Regions from separate parts of the Mesorhizobium sp. M4B.F.Ca.ET.214.01.1.1 genome, predicted to be linked through region 2. Evidence: predicted binding sites of a transcription regulator. Region 2 holds the regulator's gene; the other holds the start of a gene.
What was found. Region 2 encodes LexA, which represses DNA repair genes until DNA is damaged. Its sites were predicted from a motif close to TGTTCNNNNTGTGTTCNG; they were not measured.
Positions count from the first base shown of each region.

Region 1: dinB (DNA polymerase IV) is a predicted target of LexA. The motif match lies at 3,687-3,704, and genes of this name have one in related genera.

Region 1 covers NZ_SRUX01000002.1:116,790-128,477, forward strand. Annotated here, with positions in the region: gene EN857_RS03750 (hypothetical protein) at 1-696, opposite strand, end outside; gene EN857_RS03755 (TadE/TadG family type IV pilus assembly protein) at 994-1,401, opposite strand; gene EN857_RS03760 (TadE/TadG family type IV pilus assembly protein) at 1,391-1,831, opposite strand; gene EN857_RS03765 (pilus assembly protein TadG-related protein) at 1,837-3,081, opposite strand; gene EN857_RS03770 (hypothetical protein) at 3,229-3,465, opposite strand; gene dinB (DNA polymerase IV) at 3,768-5,027, shown strand; gene EN857_RS03780 (SRPBCC family protein) at 5,167-5,610, opposite strand; gene EN857_RS03785 (EamA family transporter) at 5,765-6,751, opposite strand; gene EN857_RS03790 (class I SAM-dependent methyltransferase) at 6,980-7,711, shown strand; gene EN857_RS03795 (hypothetical protein) at 7,755-8,036, opposite strand; gene EN857_RS03800 (hypothetical protein) at 8,449-8,889, shown strand; gene EN857_RS03805 (glycosyltransferase) at 8,994-10,061, opposite strand; gene EN857_RS03810 (hypothetical protein) at 10,495-10,683, opposite strand; gene ade (adenine deaminase) at 10,783-11,688, shown strand, end outside.
Region 2 covers NZ_SRUX01000009.1:117,661-129,348, reverse strand. Annotated here, with positions in the region: gene lpxD (UDP-3-O-(3-hydroxymyristoyl)glucosamine N-acyltransferase) at 1-140, shown strand, start outside; gene fabZ (3-hydroxyacyl-ACP dehydratase FabZ) at 133-591, shown strand; gene lpxA (acyl-ACP--UDP-N-acetylglucosamine O-acyltransferase) at 606-1,439, shown strand; gene EN857_RS18980 (LpxI family protein) at 1,426-2,328, shown strand; gene lpxB (lipid-A-disaccharide synthase) at 2,318-3,484, shown strand; gene gltA (citrate synthase) at 3,532-4,860, opposite strand; gene gltX (glutamate--tRNA ligase) at 5,044-6,468, opposite strand; gene EN857_RS18960 (ComEC/Rec2 family competence protein) at 6,571-9,030, shown strand; gene lexA (transcriptional repressor LexA) at 9,024-9,758, opposite strand; gene glp (gephyrin-like molybdotransferase Glp) at 9,875-11,080, opposite strand; gene moaC (cyclic pyranopterin monophosphate synthase MoaC) at 11,080-11,571, opposite strand; gene trpC (indole-3-glycerol phosphate synthase TrpC) at 11,574-11,688, opposite strand, start outside.

The sequences.
Region 1 (11,688 bases), on a different contig from region 2:
TGTGACCTCGTCGTCGACCGGCTTGTTAGCCATCTCGGCAAGCGCATCGTCGAGCGATGGGACGTCGGCAACGGCTTCGTCGGCCTTGGCCTGGGCATCGATGACCGCCTGGTTGGCGTCGTCGAGCGCGGCCTGCGCTGCATCGAGTTCGTCCTGGGTCGGGACCTCGTCGGGCGGAGTGGTCGGGTCGGCCGCCTTTGCATTCAGCGCGTCGAGTGCGGCCTGGGCGTCGATGACTGCCTGATTGGCGGCTTCGACCGCGGCCTGGGCGTTCTGGGCATTCGCGGAGGCCATCACATAGGCCTGCACTGCGGCGAAGTTCTTGCTCTTGGAGTTCATGTAAGCGTTGATGTTGCGCTGCAGAGAGTTGAGCCGGCCGAGCTTGGCGTGGAGGTTCTTCTCCTTGGGCGTGGCCGCGACTTCGACGTCATCGACGGTGACCGTCGCTGACTTCTTGCCCGACTTCGCCGACGCCGACTTGCCATGCGTGCTCTTGCCGGATTTGCTCTGGCCGGAATTGCCGTGCGTGCCGCTCTTGCCGGAATTGCCGCCGCCACTATTGCCATGGCTGCCGCCGCTATTGCCATGGCTGCCGCCATTGCCGTTGCCGCCGCCATTGCCGTTGCCGGCCAACGCGGGAGTGGCCAGGAGAGCGAACGCGGCCACCGCCGCCAACAGGGTTTTTCGGGTTGTCATAGTACCTCCTCGGGGATTCGCCACCTCGCCTACCCGCTATAACGCCGTCGTATGCAAATTTGCTAATTCGAAGAAGTAAACTTTAGACAAATATAGTAGCGATGCGCGACCGACGCGCCGGGTGACACAGATAAGATACTGAAATCAAAGACGATTATCGCGGACAGATGCCAGCTGAGCCCTTTGGGCCGCAGAAGCCCTATACTGATCAGACCTTAGTCCTAACTGATCGGGAGACGCAGTTACGCCAGCAACATCTTGCAGAACATCAAGTGAAACCTTTTGGCGGCAAGATGCTCAGCTTGCAACCAAGGGTACAGTGACTGTCGTTGCGTAACTGATCGGATACTGGTCGAAATACGGGAACTCGATGACGAAGGCATAGCTGGCGGTCAGATGCGCCATCTTGAAGCCGCCGCTGGCCGGATCGGTCGCTATCGTCACGACGACGTTCTTCAGGCCCAGCGCCAGCAGTTTCTGCGTGGCGATCGCCTGTATCTGGCTCTGCGTTAGCGTGTTGTTGAGCTGCAAGGCACGGGCCGAGGTTTCCAGCGTGTAGCGGACGGTCGAAGTGGCATTGAACGACCAGCCGAACGCGAAGATCCCGAACAGCAGCATCACCAGGAACGGCGCGATCAGCGCAAATTCCAGCCCGGCGCCGCCGGACCGGTCGCGGCGCCATCTGGCGATCCGTTCAGCGGACACGGATGACCTCCTGATGGGTCATCACGCGCGGATCCGGAAAGACGCCGAAATTGAACGGCGGCACCCAGGTGCCGGTGGCCGAGATCTGGACGAAGACATTCGGCAGCTTGGTACCGCCGCAGATCGTGGTCTCATCCACCACCGTGGTGCCGCATTTGTAGGATCTGACCAGCACGACCGCCGCATCTTCAGGCTTGTTGTTCCAGCTCGACAGCGCGACCGCCTGCGTTCCCGTGTCGTTGGTCGCGCCGGCCATCACCAGATTGGCCGCGGTTTTGACGCCAGCGCGCATCTGCAGGTAACTCGACACGTAGGACCAGCCGTCGGCGATGCCGAGGCAGACGAAGCACAGGATGGGCAGCACCATGGCAAATTCCACGGCGGCTATCCCGGCCTTGTCCCGGAAAATGCGCAGGGTCCGCCCAACCATGCGCGCTACTCGACGAGCTGAACGGACTGCGTCGCCGGAATGTCCTTCATCCCGAGACTGGTGCAGTCCTGCTTGATGGTCGTGCTGCCCGACCATTGGATGGTGTCGGCGACGACCTGGGTGCAGCCGCCGCTGCCGGAGAAGTTGCCGAGGTAGTTGACCTGCTGCTTGGGGAAATAGATGGCGCCGGTCAAGAGCGACGTCGCCGTGCCGTTGAAGGTGCTCTGCGCCGCGGTCCCCGTCCTGTCGCCATAGAACAGCATGCCGGAATAGGTACCTGAGGTCGGCGCGCTCAGCGTCACCGTGGCGGTGCCGTTCATGCTGACGGTGTTGCTGCCCGCCATGAAGATGGTTACCCCGCTGCCGGCGACGACTGCGTTTGCGTTGATCTTCATACCGCCCTGCACGACATAGACGCCGGGCTGCAGCGTTACGTTGCCCTTGAGATCCATGCCGCTGCAATAAGTGCCAGGCTGAAGCGTTTGCGACGTCTTGTTGCCGTTGACGTTCTTGCACGGGTTGCTCGCCGCGGGCGTCGGCAGGCTGGAGAACGGATCGGATGCGGGCAGGGCCTGGGTGAGGTTGGAACTGCAGGTCGTGGTCACCGGATTGTTCAGCACCATGCCGCCGACCGTGATCAGGCAGTCGGCCTTGAGCGTCGCCGATCCCTGCGTCCTGATGGCGTCCGCAGCAACCGAGTCCGACATGACGGAGCAGCCGGTGAGGTTGACGGTGGTGTTGCCGGAAAAGAGCGCAGCCTGGACCGCCGAAGGACTGAGCGCCAGCACGCAGGCCTTCGAGGCGTCGGTGATGCGCGCCACCGCCCTCGCCTGCTGCGGAACCGGGGTGCTGTTGAAAATGGCCGTGAAGTAGCGATCGAGGTTGTGCTTGACGATGACCTCAACCGCCTTCTTGGCGGTGTTCGGGCCGGACAATGGCGGCGTGTTGACCTCTATCGTGCCCGGCGCGACAAAGTCGTTCGAGGTCGCCGACTGCGTGGCGGCGGCGACGATGGTCGGGTTGTCGGAACCCGCGATCTTCTCGAGCGCGCCGGCATAGGCCGCGGCATCGGCCACCGCCTGCAGCTTCAGGCTGCTGTAGTACCAGAGCGAGGTCTCGACACCGAGGCCAGCGCCACCGACGACGACCGGTAAGGCGAATGCGAAGATGACGGCGACGTTGCCGCCCGCGCCGCTGGCTCCCAGCAGGCGGCGAAAGTTCCCCATGAAAAAACGGGTGCGCGATGCCATGCTTCCATATGAGCAAGCATGCATAAACGAATGGCTAAGATTTTCGCTCGACTTGTCACTTGCCGGGCCTGAAAGCCCAATTTTTCAATAAGTTGTGATGGACGCCACCCCCGAGCGGCGCCCAACATATAGCAGCGTATATCGGACTTACGGCGCCCTGAGGATGTCAGCGCCAGGCTGCTCGTCGAACAGCACAGCGCAACCGCGCTCGAGCGCCACGGCCGACAGTTCGTTCGCCGCCACCTCGTCCGGCGAGATGAAATCGCCGGTCAGCACACGCAGTTCCTCCACCGCCCGTGCCATCGACACGAGCCGCCCGGCGGCCCTTCCGGTGGCGCAAGCATCGACGATATAGACGAGGTCCGTGATCTCGAACTGGCCCATGTCAGGCCTCCCGCAAACGGCGTCCCTACCACGCAGTAACGCCGTCGGCCGGACGATGTTCCTGCCTCTCGGCATCGACCTTGGTCGATGCTGCACGTGCGCTCCCGACGCGTGCTCGACGTGGCAAAAAACGAGATTCCGGCTGGATCCCGCATCCTTGTGACAGGTCGCAGATCCCACCGTCGTCGGCGGTCCGATGCCGCTTGACAAGAGACCCCGTTTGTTCTCTTTTTGTTCGAGAACAATTCCTTCGAACAGATGTTGCTAATGCTGCAACGCCGCAAGGTGAATTGGCGCCACGGATGACGCAAAGTCAGGCGACAGCGGCCACCATCCTGCATGCCGATCTCGACGCCTTCTATGCCTCGGTCGAGCAGCTGCTCGACCCGTCGCTCAGGGGCAAGCCTATCGCCGTCGGCGGCGGCGTGGTGCTTGCGGCTTCCTATGAGGCCAAGGTTTTTGGCGTTCGCGGCGGCATGCCCGGCCGCAAGGCGCGCGAACTCTGCCCGCACCTGATCTTCGTCGGCGGCCGCTTCAGCGAGTACCAGCGGCTCGGCGACGCGGCGATCAAGGTGCTCGACGATTTCACGCCGCTGGTCGAACGCATCTCGATCGACGAGGCCTTCGCCGACGTCGCCGGCTGCACGCATCTGTTCGGACCGCCCGACGAGATCGCCCGCGCCATCCGGCGGCGGGTGAAGGCCGAGCTCGGCCTGCCAATCTCGATCGGCGTCGCGCGCACCAAGCACTTGGCCAAGATCGCCTCGCAGGTCGCAAAACCCGACGGGCTGGTGGTGGTCGAGCCCGGCACGGAGATCGCCTTCCTGCACGACCTGCCGGTATCGCTGATGTGGGGCGTCGGCCCGGCGACCCGGGCGCGGCTCGCCGAGATCGGCGTCGAGACCATCGGGCAATTGGCGCGCAGCCATGGCGGCGCGCTGAAACGCCTGCTTGGCCCGGCCGCCGGCGAGAAGCTCGCCGCCCTCGCCTGGAACCGCGACCCGCGCCGGCTGGAGACGCACCGGCGGGCACACTCGGCCGGCGCGCAGTCGGCGCTTGGCCGCAAGCCGGCGGAGGCGCGGGTGTTCGTGCCGACGCTGCTGCATCTCGCCGATCGTGTGGCGAGCCGCCTGCGCGCTAAGGCGCGGCCCGGCCGCACGGTTACGGTGCGAGTGCGCTTCGCCGACATGCGCGCCGTTACCCGCTCCGTGACGCTGGAGCAGCCGATCCAGGCAACAGCGATGCTGGCCGAGATCGCCGAAGAGCTGGTGCGCGGCGTGCTCGCCGCCAACCGGCATGAGCGGGAAATCTCCCTGCTCGCGATCTCCGTCTCGCATCTGGAGGAAAGTGCGGAGCTGCAGCTCGAACTGCCGCTCGGGCTTGCCGACGAGAGACTGAAGCCCGGCAGCCGCAAGGGCCTCGCCCGCTTCGGCGCCGACCGCGCGATAGACAGGATCCGCCAGCGTTTCGGCAAGGAGGCGGTCGGCTACGGCGCAGCGGCGCTGGAGGCGGCGCGCTCGGTGCCGGATGAGTTCCGCGAACTGGCGGAGAAGGAGCTGTAGTGGGTGAAGGCGCCAGGGCTCGCAGGCGACCGCGTCGTGGTCGGCGGCATGCGTCGATCAGTAGCCGAGTTGTCCGCGACCCGCCGGAGCACCGGCGAGTCGATCCGGATGACGACAAAGCCTTGGACGGCGATATACCCTACTGATTGATCTCGGGCTCGACGAGCTTTGCCAGGTTGCGGAGCGACTCCTGCCAGCCGAGATAGCAGGCCTCGACCGGGATGGCGTCCGGGATGCCGGCCTGCGTGATATCGAGATCGGTGCCGCACGATACCTTCTTCAGGATCACGGTGACCTGGATCTCGCCCGGAAGGTTGGGATCGTCGAACCTGTCGGTGTAGCGCAGGCGCTCGCCCGGAACGAGTTCGAGATACTCGCCGCCGAAAGAATGACTGTCGCCCGTCGTGAAGTTGCGGAAGGACATTTTGAACGTGCCGCCGACCTTTGCGTCGAAGCTGTGCACCGTGCAGGTGAAACCGTTCGGCGGAAGCCATTTCGCCAGCGCGTCCGCTTCCGTGAATGCGCGGTAGACCTTCTCCGGCTTGGTCGCCAGAACGCGGTGCAAACGTACGGTGCTCGGCATATCGAATGTCCTTTCTGATTGCTGTCCGATGCCCCAAGGACGGGCGGGGCCCGGCCAGTCCGACACAGGCTATCAGATTTTTTGAGGCGCGGGCCGCAGCCACCCTGCACGGGCGGGATCGGCTTGGTTTTGCGCGATTGCGACGGGAACCGTCTCACGCCTTTCCTGGAATTGCGCCGGTCTTGACCACGGTGGCGAGCACGATCCCGGCTACGATGAAGGCCGCGCCAACGAGATCGTAGTCATGCAGGCCCTCGCCGAGCAGCAGGTAGGCGAGTATGGCGACGAACACGGTTTGCAGGTAGAGCAGCATGCTTGCCCTGCTCGCGCCGAGCGTTTCCACGCTTCGGTTGTAGAGATAGTACATCAAGGCGCCGCCCGGGCCCGCCAGATAGGCAAGCGCCAGCAAGCCGTCGCCATTCATGGCGGAGCGTTCGTCGTTGAACAATTCCCACAAATGGAACGGCAAGGCGACCAGCGCGCCGGCCCCCAACAGGAGCACGACCAGCGGCAGGAGCTCGATGCCGAATTTGGCGCGCCGCACGAGCACGGTGTAGAGGGCCCAGCAGAACGCGCTGCCGACGATCCACAATTCGCCGGGGCTGAAGCTCAGGCGAAGCAACGCCGTCAGGTCGCCATGCGCGACGATGACCAGCATCCCGGCAAGGGCGGCCAGCGCGCCAAGCGACTTCCAAAGCCCGAGCGGCTCGCCAAGCACGAAACGCGCCAGCACCATCGTCATGACTGGCGACAGCGCCATGATGATGCCGGCGGTGCTGGCATCGGTCTCGTTGAGGCCGCGATAGATCATGCCCTGGCAGAGCGTGAGGCCGATGGCGCCGACGGCGACGATCTCCAGCGACCGCGCCCGCAGCAGCGCTATCATCGCGCCGTGGTGGCGATGCACGATCGGCAGCAGGATGGCGCAGGCGAGCGTCAGCCGCCAGAAGCATAGCCCCCAGGGCGGCATTTCCGGCGCCACCCATTTGGCCGCGATATAGACGCCAGCCGACAGAAGCCAGCACAGCACGGCGGCCGGATAGCCGGTAAAGGATGACAAGGTCGGCGAGGATCCGGTCAGGGAGGATATGGTCCCGACCGCAGGTTGCTCCCCCGGATGCAATATCGGCACTGCCTGCATGTCGTGCCCCCTTCCACGAACGTCCGACCAAGGACGCGGCAGCAATATATCTCAATCTTGGGATGTTACATATGTCCGAGCATCGACGGTGATCGCGGAGATGCTTCTCTCACATGATGTCCAGACTTCAAATGCGGGGAAGCACCTGGCGAATTTCCACGGGAACGCGAGGCTTGCCGGAGGCGTTGCACATCCTTGCGGGGTGCGGCGGTTACCGGAGAACACGACATGGAAGGGTTCAGGCCTGAAGACAGCTTTCGCGGCGACGTTGCGAAGCACTACGACGATGATCTGCGCGGCGACGAGGATGAGACTGTTCAATTCCTGAAGGAGATCGCGGGTGGACGCGACTGCCTGGAGCTTGCGGTCGGCACAGGACGGATCGCCCTGCCGCTGGCGGCCGTCGGCCTGCAGGTCGACGGCATCGAACTTTCGCCCGACATGATCGAGGTACTGCGGGAGAAGCCGGGCGGATCGGAGATCGAGGTCGTCAATGGCGACATGACGGCGGTCGACATGGGTCGCCGCTACGGCGTTGTATATCTGGTGTTCAATTCGATCGGCAACGTGATCACCCAGGACGGTCAGGTCAGGTGCTTCGAGAATGCGGCCCGGCACCTTGATGAGGATGGCGTTTTCCTGCTCGAATGCCGGGTCCCCACGGCGCCGAAGCGGGACGACGGCGGCTTCGTCGAAGTCTCACATCCCGGCACCGGATCGGTCCACATCGCGGCCTGCAGATATGATCCGGTCAGTCAGGTGCTCGACCTGTCACACATCGATATCGGCAATGATATGGTCCGCATGGTTCCGCTTAGGCTGCGGCTGGCCCATCCGCCCGAATTCGACCTGATGGCGAGATGCGCCGGGCTGAAGCTCGACCAGCGATATGGCGGCTGGAAGCGCGAACCGTTTGACGCCCGCAGCTGGCGCCACATCAGCGTCTACCGGAAGAGATAGTCCGCAGACTATAGAGCCGGCATCGACGCCGGCCTGGTCGAGATCAGTGCGATGCGCCGCTGGAAGGGTGCAAAAGTTCCCAGGTCAAACCAATCCGGCCATGGAACTGCGATGCAAATCGTTCGGCTTCGACGTTCTCCAGGCCATCGTCGACGAGAGCCTCGATGCTTCGCCGCATCAAGGCGAGCTGCATCGCCCGCGCGTGCGCGGCGTCCGTCTCCCGCATGATTTCCGTGACATGGTAGGCGACGACCGGCTGGCCGAGACAGGACAGAAGCGCGCTGGCGTCGGCTGTCGCTGCACTGACTGCTTCTTCGATCTGCATTTGGCGCTCCTCATCAACGCTGATGATGGCGCCTCCCCGGGAGACAACGGTGTTCCGCTGCTTTTCTAGTTCCTCATCTCGCGCACCGACAAAGTGACAGTCGCGCTTGAGGGGCAATCGCTCTCTTGTTCGCTACCAAAACAGTATGCTCCAACATCCAATTAAAGGCGACCGGATAGTTAATCGATGGTTAACAAGGGCGGTCACATCTTAAGCGTTTCTTAGACGAGACGGCGCGGACCAGCGCCGCGCCTTCCTGTCTGGGCCGGTGAGCCGTGGCCGACCGCTCGCAGCCAGATTTAGGCGGCGTGCCTGGAACCAATGAGGAGCGAGACTGTTCAGCAGTAACCTTGATACGACGCTGACGAGCCCGGTCCGGCCGGGCAAGCGGCGATCATGAGGAGTTCTCATCATGAACATTTCGTCCGGAATTCGTTCAGTCGCGGTTGCCGTCATCGCCGCCGGGGCAGTCAGCGTCGCCAGCGTCGCGCATGCCGACAACGGCACGATCCGCTTCGCCATCTACAAGGCGGCCTTCTTCATCGGCGGTGCCGGAGGCGAAGGCACCCTCACCTTCCATGGTCGCCGTTATCCGATCTCGGTCGGCGCTGTCTCGGGCGGCCTCGCCTTCGGGGCTTCCAAGACCTATTTCCACGGCACCGTGCGCCACATTCGCCGCGCCCGGGACGTGACCGGAGTCTACGGTGCGGCAGGCGGTGGCGGCGCGCTCGGCAAAGGCGCCCAGGTCATCGTCATGACCAATGACAGGGGCGCCCAACTCGAACTCTCGGGCAAGCAGGTCGGCCTGCAAATCAATGCCGATCTCAGCGGCATGAGCATCGCGCTGAAGTAAGGGCCGGCGGCGGCCGCCGTGGGTCTTGCCAGATCAGCGACGGCACGCCATGTGAGCCGCAGAACCGCCGGTGCATGATCTTGCCGCGCCGTTTCTGCCGCCCCCTACCCCATCGCCTGGCGGATGGTTTTCGCGAGGCGCGCCAGGAAGGCCGGCCTCGAGGCAGCGTCGAGCTTCCAGGACAGCACGGCGAGCGCCATCTTTCCGGGCAGCATGCCGACGGACAGGAACCAGGCGGCGAGCATGGCTCGGCGCCTGAGCGAGGCCGTCATTTCAAGGCTGGCGACGGCGCCGTGCGCGGCAAGCGCCAGTTTGGAATCATTGGCCACCGGGTGGCGGTCCCTGTCGGCGCAGAGCGAGGCCAGCCGCTCCTCCAGATGAAGCGTATCGTGCAGGACGGTCTCGGACGGCTCGACCGCCAGGCCGACGCCGGAGACCTGGCCGGACAGCGCCGCCATGCGGTGGAAATCATGCGCCACCCGCCAGCGCGCCCGCTCGGCAAGCTTGGCGCCGAAGACGGAATGGTTGGCGCCGTGGATGCGGTAGGCGCCGACGCATTCCTCGATCGACTGTACCTGGCCGTAGAGCGGGGCCAGCGTCGCCAGATAGCCATCGGCGCCCTGGCGGAAATCGGCTTCGGGAATCGGCATGATGGTCTCCAGCGTCGAGCGGTCGAAGGCGAGCCCGCTGGTCACCGTCGTCTGGTAGCGCCCCTTGTGCAGCAGCTTCGGCACCACGTCGCCGTCGTCGAAGGGAAGTTCCGGCGGCGGGAAGACATCCTTGACGTGCTGTTCTTCGTCGACGATGTGCAGCCGCGACTGCACCTGGGCGGTCGCCGGGTCCCAGGCGTCGACGATCCTGGAGACGGCGTCAGGGTAGAGATAGTCGTCGGCGTCGAGGAAAAGCACGATCCTGCCCGAGCTTGCCGCAAAGCCGGTGTTGAAGGCGGCGGCATGGCCGCCATTCCTTGGCCGCAGGCAGGCGCGAATGGAGTCGCCATAGGATTCTATGACCGCCGCCGAACCGTCGCTCGATCTGTCGTCGACGACGATGACTTCGACATCGTCATGGTCCTGGCCGAGCGCGCTGTCGACGCTGCGTTCCAGGAAGCGCGCGTAGTTGTAGTTTGGGATGATGATGGACACCGGAATCCGGCTGGGCATCGGATGCATCGCGTTTGACCTCGCGTCTTGCTTTGGTTTCAGCGGAACCCGCAGGAACAGGCCTCTAGCCCCACGAGTTTCCCGGGGGCAAAGCTTGCGCTTGCCTCGGGGAGACGGGTTGCGTTGCGACGTCAGCTGAGCGGCCGCGATTGCCTTCGAGGTCATCCGCCGCAGACATCGGCATGCGGCGCGAGGCGGTCGGAGATCCGGTCAGGCCGGCATGGCATGGCGGCCGGCCTCGACGGGAATTGTCCGTCATTCGATTTGAGACGGTCCGTCGCGCGCCCCGAAGGCATGGCCGGAGTGTGACCGCGAAATGCGGCCGCAACAAGCCCCGCGCGTCAATTGCGCCCGCCTTTCCGGCTGGAGCGGCGCGGCTCCAGTATTTGAATTACACAATTCCGGACAGAAAACCGCTACGCACTTTTTCCTGGAATTGCTTCTAGAACTGATAGATGGCCGTCAGTCGCACCGTCTGGTTGGACATGTCGACCTTCGTGCCGGGGCTGACGAAGGAGTTGGTGGTGATGTCGCCGAGGGTGCCGCCGAAGCCGGCGCCGCCGACGGCGATGTCCAGCGACTTGTACTTGTCGTAGAGATATTCGCCGCGCAGTCGCAGGTTCTCGCTCACCTTTTGCTCATCGTCATGTCCGCGTTCTGCTGATCGGCCCTTGACCGCTTCCGCACTTCAGCCGAGCGTGGACGAGCATCCCGCCCGAGCGAGCACCCAATGGATTCGAAGACACAGCTGACCCGCATGATCCGCGCCGGCTCCGGCGAGGTGCCCGCCGATCTGGTGGTCCGCAACGTGCGGCTGCTCGATGTCGTCACCGGCACGGTGAGCGAAACCGATATCGCCATCGTCGCCGACCGCATCGTCGGCACCCATGCGCGCTATCAGGCGGCCGAGGAGATCGACGGCCGCGGCCGTTTCGCCGTGCCGGGCTTCATCGACACGCATCTCCACATCGAATCCTCGCTGGTCAGCCCGCTCGAATTCGACCGCTGCGTGCTGCCGCATGGCGTCACCACCGTGCTTTGCGACCCGCATGAGATCGCCAATGTGCTGGGAGTCGAAGGCATCCGCTATTTCCTCGACTGCGCAGAGCGGACCATCCTCGACGTGCGCGTCAACCTGTCGTCCTGCGTGCCGTCGACGACGTTCGAGACCTCAGGCGCGCGGCTGGAGGCGGAGGACCTCGTACCCTTCCGTTCCCATCCCAAGGTGGTCGGCCTCGCCGAGGTGATGAATTTTCCCGGCGTGCTCGCCGGCGACGAAGGCATGATCGCCAAGCTCGACGCCTTTTCCGACGGCCACATCGACGGCCACGCGCCGCTGCTCAGGGGCCAGCGGCTCAACGGCTATCTGGCGGCGCGCATTCGCACCGACCACGAGACCACGACCGCCGCCGAGGCGCGTGAAAAACTCGCCAAGGGGATGGCGATCCTGATCCGCGAGGGCTCGGCCTCCAAGGACCTTGACGCGCTGGCCGAGATCCTCGACGCCGACACGTCGAGCTTCGTCGCGCTCTGCACCGACGACCGCAATCCGCTCGACATCGCCGAGGAGGGCCATCTCGATTCCTCGATCCGGCGGCTGATCGCCAAGGGCCGGCCGTTGCATCACGTCTACCGC
Region 2 (11,688 bases):
GAAGCGGATTCATGAGCAACGTCCCGGCGGGCGAGATCTGGGGAGGCTATCCGGCGCAGCCGATGGCCGAGGCCATGCGCGAGATCGCGATGCTGCGCAAGCTGGCCAGGACCCGCAAACAGGGCGATGGGAATGGCTGACATGGTGGCGACGCTCGAGGCGGTCGACATATTGGGGCTGATGAAGCTCCTGCCGCATCGCTATCCGTTCCTGATGATCGATCGCATTGTCGACATCGACGGCGACGATTCCGCCGTCGGCATCAAGAACGTGACCATCAATGAGCCGCATTTCCAGGGCCATTTCCCGGATCAGCCGGTGATGCCGGGCGTGTTGATCGTCGAGGCCATGGCGCAGACCGCCGGCGCCATCTGCATCCGCAGCCTCAACGCTGAAAAACCCTCGCTGGTCTATTTCCTGACCATCGACAATGCCAAGTTCCGCAAGCCGGTCGTCCCCGGCGACCAGTTGAAGATCCACGTCAAGAAAATCAAGAAGCGCGGCAACCTGCTCAAATTCGCCTGTGAAGCCCTGGTGGACGGCGCCAAGGCCGCCGAAGCCGAGATTTCGGCGATGATGGTCACCGGCTGACGATCGAAATGCTCATGACAATTCAGACATTCATCCATCCTTCCGCCGTCGTCGAAGATGGCGCCGCCATCGGCAAGGGCGCCCGCATCGGGCCGTTCTGCCATGTCGGCGCCGACGCCGTGATCGGCGACCGCGTCGAACTGGTCAGCCATGTCTCGGTGATGGGCGCGACCACCGTCGGTGCCGGTACCAAGGTCTATCCGATGGCGACGCTGGGCGCGCCGCCGCAGAACACCAAGCACAAGGGTGGCCGCACGACGCTGGTGATTGGCGAGAACTGCACGATCCGCGAAGGCGTCACCATGCATCTCGGCACCGATTCCAGCCGTGGCGAGACGACGGTAGGGGACAATGGCAATTTCCTCGCCTATGCCCACATCGCCCATGACTGCGTCGTTGGCAAGAACGCCACCTTCGCCAATGGCGCGACGCTCGGCGGCCACTGCGAGATCGGCGACAACGTCTATATTGGCGGCCTCACCGCCGTTCACCAGTTCGTCCGCATCGGCAACAACGCCTTCATCGGCGGCTGTTCGGCAGTCGTCGGCGATGTCATTCCCTATGCGATTGCCGTCGGCAACCGCGCCAGCCTTCGCGGCCTCAACATCGTCGGCCTAAAGCGCTCGGGCCTGCCGCGCGCCGAGATCCACCTGTTGCGCAAGGCCTACCGGACGATCTTCGACCGCTCGCGGACCGTCGGCGAGAACATCGAGTTCGCCAAGGCGGAATTCGCCTCCTCGCCGACGGCCATGAAAATCATCGATTTCATCGCCAGTCGCGGCAAGCGGCACTATGCCGTCCCGTCGCTCAAGGGCGGCGACGGCGACGATGCCGATGACGAAGGCTGAGGCTGCCGGAGCCAAGCTAGACCTCGCGCCGGGCTCCAGGGTCGGCATCATCGCCGGCGGCGGCAGCCTGCCGGTGGAAGTCGCGGCCAGCCTGGCAAGGCAAGGGCACCCGCCCGTCATCATCGCTGCCGAAGGCGAGGTCGACCGCAAGCAGGACCTCGCCGGCTATGAGGCCGAGCAACTCGCGCTCGAAGACTTCGGCTCGCTGGTCCCGTTGCTCAGGCGCAAGCGGATCAGCCATCTCGTGCTGGCCGGCGAGATCAGGCGCAGGCCGAAATTAAGCGCCATGCGGCCGAGCCTTGGCCTGCTGGCGGTCGTGCCGACGGTGGTGATGGGGCTGGCGCGCGGAGATGACGGCCTGCTGCGGATCCTGACGCGCTTTCTGGAAAAGCGCGGCATCAAGGTCGTCGGAGCGCATGAGATCGTGCCCGAACTGCTCGCCGGCAAGGGCCCTTTGACCCAGGCTGAGCCAAGCAAAGCCGACTGGCGTGACATCGAGGCGGCCAGGGTGGCCGCGAAGGCGATCGGCGCGCTGGATATCGGCCAGGCTGCCATTGCCATCGGCGGCCGGGCGATCGCGCTGGAAGGCATAGAGGGCACCAACGGACTGCTCGAGCGGACCAGGCAACTGCGCGACCATGGCCGGCTCGCCGGCAAGACCCGCGGCGTGCTTGTCAAATGCGCCAAGCCCGGCCAGGAATTGCGCGCCGATCTACCAACCATCGGCCCGCGGACGGTCGAGGCGGCGCAAGAGGCAGGGCTGGCAGGGATTGCCGTGGAAGCCGGCCGCTCGCTGATCCTTGAAGGTCCCGATACGATCGCGCGCGCCAATGCGCTCGGCCTTTTCATCATCGGCCTGCCCGCCGAGGAGCCGGCTCATGGCCACTAGCAAGTCGTTGAAGGTCGCCGTCGTCTGCGGCGAGGAATCGGGCGACCTGCTGGGCGCCGACATCGTCGCGGCGCTGAAGCGGACGACGGGCCGGGATGTTCAGCTTCTCGGCATCGGCGGTCGGCATTTGCAGGCGCTCGGCCTGAAATCCCTGTTCGACGGCAGCGAGATCGCGCTGATGGGGTTCAGCGCGATCCTGCGCGAGCTGCCGCGCCTGATCAGGCGGATCGGCCAGACGGCAAGCATGATCGCGGCCGAAAAACCCGACTGCCTCATCACCATCGACAGCCCGGATTTCTCGCTGCGCGTGGCGAAGAAGGTGCGTGCCGCCAACCCGTCGATTCCAATCGTCCACTATGTCTGCCCGAGTGTCTGGGCATGGCGACCGGGCAGGGCGGTGGCGATGAAGCCCTATGTCGACCATATCCTGTGCATCCTGCCTTTCGAGGTGAAGGCGCTCGCCCGCCTCGGCGGTCCGCCTGGCACCTATGTCGGGCATCGCCTGGCGCGGGATCCTGGCGTGCTTGGCGCAGCCAAGGCGCAAGGGCTCCCCCGGGACCTGGCGGGGGATCGCGTCAAGACGCTGCTGGTGCTGCCGGGTTCCCGTCGTGGCGAAGTACGCCGGCTAATCGAGCCGTTCGGCAAGACGATGTCGATCCTGCGCCAGCGCGGGCATCGCCTGCGTCTGCTCTTGCCGACCGTGCCGCACGTCGCCGAGCTGGTCAGGGCTTCGGTCGCCAGTTGGGACGACAAACCGGAGATCATCGTCGAGCCCGAACGCAAATGGCAGGCGTTCGGCAAGGCCGATGCCGCGCTGATCGCCTCGGGAACGGTATCGCTCGAACTGGCCCTGTCGGGCGTGCCGATGGTGTCGTGCTACAAGCTCGATCCCGTCGCGCGGCTGGTCATGCCGCATCTCATTTCCGTCTGGTCGGCGCTGCTGCCCAATCTGATCTCGGACCGGACCCTGGTTCCGGAGTTTTACGACCAGTATGTCCTGCCGGAGAACCTCGCCCGGCAACTGGAGACGCTGTTTTCCGACACCGGCATGCGCGCCTGGCAGAAGGACGGGTTCGCCGAGATCGCGCGACGCATGGCGACGGACAGACCGTCAGGCGATATCGCCGCAGAGGTCGTTCTGCGACACATCAAATAAAAGGCGCCCTCGCGGGCGCCTTTTTCAACCATTTCGCTCGGGCGCGATCAGCGCTTGGCGATCGGCACGTAGTCGCGTTCGGCGGCACCCGTGTAGAGCTGACGCGGCCGGCCGATCTTCTGGTGCGGATCCTCGATCATCTCCTTCCACTGCGCGATCCAGCCGACGGTGCGGGCGACCGCGAACAGCACGGTGAACATGGTGGTGGGGAAGCCCAGCGCCTTCAGCGTGATGCCGGAATAGAAGTCGACGTTCGGATAGAGCTTCTTCTCGATGAAATAGGCGTCGGTGAGCGCGATCTTTTCCAGCTCCATGGCGATGTCGAGCAACGGGTCGTCCTTGATGCCGAGCTCGCCCAGCACCTCATGCGCGGTCTTCTGCATGATCTTGGCGCGCGGATCGTAGTTCTTGTAGACGCGATGGCCAAAGCCCATCAGCCGGAACGGATCGTTCTTGTCCTTGGCGCGGGCGATGAATTCCGGGATGTGGTCGACATGGCCGATCTCGCCCAGCATGTTGAGCGCCGCCTCGTTGGCGCCGCCATGCGCCGGGCCCCACAAGCAGGCGATGCCGGCGGCGATGCAGGCAAACGGATTGGCGCCCGATGAGCCGGCAAGACGCACCGTCGAGGTCGAGGCGTTCTGCTCGTGATCGGCGTGCAGGATGAAGATGCGCTCCATGGCGCGCGCCAGCACCGGATTGATCTTGTACTCCTCGCACGGCACCGCAAAGCACATGTGCAGGAAGTTGGCGGCGAAGTTCAGCTCGTTCTTCGGATAGATGAAGGGCTGGCCGATGTGGTACTTGTAGGCCATCGCCGCGATCGTCGGCATCTTGGCGATGAGCCGCATCGAGGCGACCATGCGCTGGTAGGGATCCGAAATGTCCGTCGAGTCGTGGTAGAAGGCCGACAGCGCGCCGACCACGCCGCACATGACAGCCATCGGATGCGCATCGCGGCGGAAGCCGGTGAAGAAGCGCGACATCTGCTCATGCACCATGGTGTGGCGCGTCACCCGGTAATCGAAGTCGTCCTTCTGCGCCTTGGTCGGCAATTCGCCGTAGAGCAGCAGGTAGCAGACCTCGAGGAAGTCACCATGCTCGGCGAGCTGGTCGATCGGATAGCCGCGGTGAAGCAGGATGCCGGCGTCGCCGTCGATGAAGGTGATGGCCGACTCGCAGCTTGCCGTCGAGGTGAAGCCAGGATCGTAGGTGAAGGCGCCGGTGGTGCTGTAGAGCGCGCCGATGTCGATGACGTCGGGCCCGACCGAACCGCTTCGCACCTTGAATTCATGCGTCTTGCCGGCGAGTTCCAGCTTGGCGGTCGACTCGCGCGGGTTGGCCCCCAAGTCCAGTTTTGTTGCAGCTTCGCTCATTAGAAACTCCTTCTTGTTTCCTCATGCCGGCAAGGCAAATTCCTGCAAAACGACACGTCGAAATCACCGGAATGCGCGAACTCGCCACCGCATTTTAGGAGGTGCGTGCCAGATTGGGCCAAGGCCTAATGTTGCACTGCGAAACGCGCCTTTCAATGCCAATCTTCTTGGGCCAGTTCGCTCCTAATCGATTTGATCCGCGATGCGCGCCAGGCTTTCCTCGCGGCCAAGCACGGCAAGCACGTCGAACACGCCGGGCGACGTGCTCCTGCCGGTCAGCGCGGCTCTCAGCGGCTGCGCCACGGCGCCGAGCTTGTGGCCGCCGGCTTGCGCGAAGTCACGGATCGCGGCCTCGGCGGTAGCTGCCGTCCAGTCGCCAGAGACCGCCGTCAGCGTCGCATGGGCGCCACGCAGAACGGCGCGCGCCTCGCCGGAAAGCAGCGCCGCCGCCTTCTCGTCGACCGGCAACGGCCGCTCGGCAAACAGGAACCCCGCGCCGTCGACCAGTTCGACCAGCGTCTTGGCGCGCTCCTTGAGGCCGGGCAGGGCCGCGAGCAACTGCGCCTTCTTCTGGTCGTCGAGCCGGGCGGCGAGCGCCGGGCCGCCTTCGAGATAGGGCAGGGTGGCGACGAAGATGTCGAACAGCGCATGATCGTCCATCTTGCGCATATGCACGCCGTTCAGCGCCTCGAGCTTGGCGAAGTCGAAGCGGGCGGCGCCCTTGTTGACGTCGCCGATGTCGAACCAGCCGATCATGTCCTTGATCGACATGACTTCGTCATCGCCATGGCTCCAGCCGAGGCGGGCGAGATAGTTGAGCAGGGCCTCCGGCAGATAGCCCATCGAACGATAGGCCTCGACGCCGAGCGCGCCATGCCGTTTCGACAGCTTGGCGCCGTCGGCGCCATGGATCAGCGGAATGTGCGACATCGACGGCACATCCCAGCCCATGGCGTTGTAGATCACCGTCTGGCGCGCTGCGTTGGTCAGATGATCGTCGCCGCGGATGATGTGGGTGACGCCCATGTCGTGATCGTCGACGACGACGGCGTGCATGTAGGTCGGGTTGCCGTCCGAGCGCAGGATGATGAAATCGTCGAGGTCCTTGTTGGGAAAGCGCACCTCGCCCTGCACGCGGTCATGCACGACGGTCTCGCCTTCGGCCGGCGCCTTGATGCGGATGGCACCCTTGAGGCCGGGAGGCGCCTCGGACGGGTCGCGTTCGCGCCACTGGCCGTTGTAGCGCGGCGGCAGGCCCTTGGCCCGCGCCGCCTCGCGCATCGCCTCGAGCTCCGCGGGCGTCTCGTAGCTGTAATAGGCCTTGCCCAGGCGCACGAGCTCCTCCGCGACCTCGCGATGGCGCGGCGCGCGCTCGAACTGCGACACGGCCTCGCCGTCCCATGACAGGCCGAGCCAGGTCAGCCCGTCCAGGATGGCAGCGGTCGCCGCCTCGGTGGAGCGCTCGCGATCGGTGTCCTCGATGCGCAGCAGCATGGTGCCGCCGGTGTGCTTCGCATAGAGCCAGTTGAACAGCGCCGTGCGCGCCCCGCCAATGTGCAGGTAGCCTGTCGGCGAGGGGGCAAAACGGGTGACGACCTTGTCGGACATGGCACTCTCAGGCTGGCAGAGGAAGCGGGCGTGGTGGCGCGGACTTTCGCGTTTTCGGCGTTCATGTAGCATAGGAGGTCTGGGGCGCAAGGGGCAGACCTGATGGCTGGACGAGGCCGGGGCGCGGAGGAGGGCGAGGGGACGACAGCTGGCGTCAGCGAGCGCCTGCTGTTTGTTGACATGCTGCCTGCCGATGCCGCGCCGGTTTCGCTTCCGGAGCCGCGTCCGGCCAAAGAGATTTTGCCGCCCGATGGAGGTGGATTCGGCCCGGCCTCGCCAACGGCAACCATCACGCGGCTCCGCAAGCAGGTTGGCCGCGTCTCATGGCCGGCGTTTCACCGCAGCATCGGCAACGCTGCCACGACCGAGCTTGATCGCGGCATCGGCTTTCTGCTGGTGCCGGTGTTCCTGGCGACCGGCGTGATCTTCTATTTCTCGCTGAACGCCGAGCCGGATCTCTACAGGCCGCTTGCGGCGGTGGCGCTCATGGCCGTCTGCGCGCTGGTTTCGCGCTCGCGGCCAAGGACGCATCTCCTCTTCATGGCGGCGTTCTTTTGCGCCCTGGGCTTTCTCGCCGCAAAGGTCGAGACCTGGCGCGCCGCGACGCCTATGCTCGGTTCCGAGATCCAGACCCGCCTGACCGGCCGCCTCGTCAGCCTGGAGGAGATGGAGAACGGCCGCGTCAGGCTGACCATCGATGTGATCTCCACCGCCCACCCAAAACTGCGCTACGCGCCGGAGCGGGTCAGGCTTTCGGCGCGGAAAGTACCCGCCGACATGACCGCCGGCTCGCTGCTGACGGGCTATGCAAGGCTGCTGCAGCCGACCGGCCCGGTGCGGCCGGACAGCTACGACTTCTCCTTCGACAGCTATTTTTCGGGCATTGGCGCCAGCGGCTTTTTCCTCGGCAATCCAAAGACAATAGCCAGCGAAGAGGCACCAGCGACGGCGCGCCTCGCTTCCGCGATCGAGAAGGCGCGGGAGAGCATCGCCGACCACATCCGCGGGCTGGTTGGCGGCCCCGAGGGCGAGATCGCGGCGGCGCTGATCGTCGGCGTGCGCGCAGGCATTCCCGATGAGATCAACGAGGCGATGCGGCGCACCGGCATCTACCACATCATCTCCATCTCCGGCCTGCACATGGCGTTGGTTGCCGGCACCATCATGCTTCTGCTGCGCGGCGCCTTCGCGCTGTTTCCCGACTTCGCCTCGCGCCGGCCGGTCAAGAAATATGCCGCCGCCGCCGCGCTGGTCTCGATCGCCGCCTATCTCGTCTTCTCCGGCATTGTGGTCGCCGCCGAACGCAGCTTCATCATGCTGGCGGTGATGCTTGTCGCCGTGCTGTTCGACCGGGCCGCGCTCACCATGCGCAATCTGGCGATCTCGGCCATCGCCGTCATTCTTGTGTCGCCGCACGAAGTGGTCGGCCCGAGTTTCCAGATGTCGTTCGCCGCCACCGCCGCCCTGGTCGGCGCCTATGCCGGCTGGTCGGACTATCGGGCCGACAGGACGACCGCGCCGCCGCCGAAGCGATCGTTCCTTCACTTTGCGTCACGAAAGCTGGTGATGGGTATGGGCGGCCTTGCCATGACCTCAATCATCGCCGGCAGCGCTACGGCGCTCTTCGCGATCTGGCACTTCCAGCGCGTGTCGCCGCTCAGCCTGCTCGCCAACCTGGCCGTCATGCCGATCGTTTCGGTGGTCATGTTCCTGGGGGTCGCCAGCGCCCTGACGATGCCGTTCGGTCTCGACTGGCCATTCCTGTATCTGATGGGCAAGGGCCTGACCGCGATGATCGCGATCTCCGGGTGGATCTCCGAACGCTCGCCGGTCGATGCCGTCGGGCTGATCTCCATTCAATCGGTGCTTTTCGTGACGATAGCGCTGGTCATCGCGACCATGGCCACGACCTGGCTGAGACTTGCGGCGATCCCCTTCGCTCTGGCCGGCCTGCTGACGGTTTCAAATACCCGCACGCCCGATGTGCTGATCTCGGAGGATGCGCATCTGGTGGCGATGCCGATCGGCGGCGGCGAGCTCGCCGTCAACCGGGCGCGGTCGAATGAATTCACCACCGACAACTGGAAACGCGCGCTGGTGGCCGAGACCGTCGTCGAGCCGGAGACCTTCGAGACAGGGGATGCACGCTTCGATATCGATCCGCTCGACCTGCCGCCTGGCTCGCCATTCTACTGCAGGGACGGACTGTGCCTTGCCCGGCATCCGTCCGGCGCAATCGTGGCGCTCGCGGAAAACCGCAAGACGGCGCGGCCGGCCTGCGCCTTCGCCGACCTGATCGTCATCGACGACGCCACCGCCTACAGTCCCTGCTGGAATTCGCTGGCCCTCGTCGTCACCAAACGCCAGCTCGCCCGCTCAGGCAGCGCCGCCGTCTTCTTCGATCCGCAATCGGCGACCGCGCAAGCAACAATCCGCTACGCGGTCGAAAAGCCCTACCGGCCATGGCACGAGCAGCGCAAATACTCTCGCGAGGCGAGGGGACTGCCGCCATACCAGAGACCCGAAAGACCGGTGGTCAAACTGGCGCCGTCCGCTCAGTAGCGCCGGATCAGGCCGACCAGCTTGCCTTGCACCTTGACCCGGTCAGGGCCGAAGATGCGGGTCTCATAGGCAGGGTTGGCGGCTTCGAGCGCGATCGATGCGCCCTTGCGGCGGAAGCGCTTCAGCGTCGCCTCTTCCTCGTCGACCAGCGCCACAACGATCTCGCCGGGGCTCGCCGTGTCGGCGTTGCGGATGATGACCGTGTCGCCGTCGAAGATGCCGGCCTCGATCATCGAGTCGCCCTTCACCTCCAGCGCATAATGCTCGCCGCCCGAGATCATGTCCGGGGGCACCGAGATCGAATGCGTCTGGTGCTGGATGGCGTCGATCGGCACGCCGGCGGCGATGCGGCCCATTACCGGGATCGACACCGCCGACACAGCGTCGTCGTCATTGCTGGGGGTGCGCGACGGCGACGCCGGTTTGATCTGCCGGCCGAGATTGCCCTGTCCGAGGCTTCCCTGGATGACGCTCGGCGAAAACTTCTTCGCGGCATTGAGGCCAGGCGCGATCGAATCGGGCAGGCGCAGCACTTCCAGCGCACGCGCCCGGTTGGGCAGCCGGCGAATGAAGCCGCGCTCCTCAAGCGCAGTGATCAGCCGGTGGATGCCCGACTTCGAAGCCAGATCAAGCGCCTCCTTCATCTCGTCGAAAGAGGGCGGAATGCCGCTTTCCTTCAGCCGTTCATGGATGAACATCAGGAGTTCATGTTGTTTGCGCGTCAGCATGGCGGCCCCCACGGGTTCTGAAACCAGAATCAGAAAAACAAACCCAGAACAAACACTATCTGTTCCAGTTGTGTTCCGCAACCGTTTAAAGTTTAATGAATGCGTTGACGTTTTGTTCAGCGTAGCATCAGAACGCGACAAGCGTCGCCGACGGCGGCGGCCGGGGCGAAGGGCTCTCGCACCACGAGGCCATTGGCGTCGGCGAGCATGCGCAGCATCGAGGAGTCCTGGATGCCGAAGGGCGTCGCAACCAGTGAGCCGGCTTCTTCGCGGACGACGGCCCGCACGTAATCCTGCCTCAGATCGTTTGCCTGCATCGCGGCGCCCAGCCGCGCCTCGCGAATGTCCTGGGTGAACGCGCGGCCACCGAGCCGCGCCAGCAACGGCTTCAGGAACAGCTGCGAACAGACCAGGCTCGCCACCGGATTGCCGGGCAGGCCGATGCAGCGCGCGGGTCCCAGCCGGCCGAACATCAGCGGCTTGCCCGGGCGCATGGCGATCTTCCAGAAATCGAGCGTCATGCCTTCGCCGGTCAGCACGCCGTGAATGAGATCGTGGTCGCCGACCGAGGCGCCGCCAAGCGTCACGATGACATCGGCCTGCTGCTCGACGGCCTGCCTGACCAGCGCGGAGATCGCTTCCCTGCGGTCGGCGGCAATGCCGAGATCGAGCGCGCGGGCGCCGACCGATTGCGCAGCGGCGGCGACGCCATAGGCGTTGGACGAGATGATCTGATCGGGACCGAGTTCGCTGCCGGGTGGCAGCAGTTCGTCGCCGGTGGCGATGATGGCGACCAGCGGCCGCTTCACCACAGTGAGGCGCGGGTGGTTGGCGGATGCCGCCAGCGACAGTGCCGCCGGATCGAGCAGCCGGCCCTTTTCCAGCAGCACATCGCCTTCTACGAAGTCGAGCCCGGCGCGGCGGATGTTGCGCCCTTCAGCGGTCGGCTCGGTCACTTCGATCGTGCCGCCGCCGAGATCCTGCACATTCTCCTGGATGACGATAGTGTCGGCGCCTTGCGGCACCGGCGCGCCGGTGAAGATGCGCACGGCTTGCGCCGTGCCGACGCTGCCTTCGAAGCCGCGGCCGGCCGGCGCAATGCCGATCACCGAAAGCCGCGCCGGCACGGATGCCACATCGGCGGCGCGCGTCGCATAGCCGTCCATGGCTGAGGCGTTGAAGGGCGGCTGCGTGCGCAGCGCCACCACAGGCTCGGCCAGGACTCGGCCAGCGGCGTCGATCAGTGCGACGCTTTCGCTGGCCCGCGGCGCCGCGCCATCCAGCAGGCGCTCGAGCGCCTCGGCCACAGGAACCAGCGCCATCAGGCGCCCGCCCCGGCCGACTTGTAGTCGCCGGACTCGCCGCCGGTCTTTTCGACCAGCCTGATGCCGGAGATCACCATGGCGCGGTCGGCGGCCTTGGCCATGTCGTATATGGTGAGGCAGGCGACAGAGGCCGCCGTCAACGCTTCCATCTCGACGCCGGTCTTGCCGGTGACACGGGCAAGCGCGGTGACCTTGAGGCCGGGCAGCGACTTGTCCGGTTCGATATCGACGGAAACCTTGGTCAGGAGCAGCGGATGGCAGAGCGGGATCAGCTCATGCGCGCGCTTGGCCGCCATGATGCCGGCGATGCGCGCGGTGCCCAGCACATCGCCCTTCTTGGCATCGCCGGCAAGGATCATCTCAAGCGTTTCGGCGCGCATCGAGACAAAGCCCTCGGCGATCGCGGTGCGCACCGTTTCGGCCTTGTCGCCGACGTCGACCATGTTGGCTTCGCCAGAGGCGCCAAGATGGGTGAGGGCGGCCGCCATCGTCAGACGGCCTCGGCCGGCGCCTTGCCTGTCAGAAGCAGGCGAGTCGCCGCCGCGACATCCTGTTGCCGCATCAGGCTCTCGCCGACAAGGAAGGTGCCGATGCCGCTCTGCTCC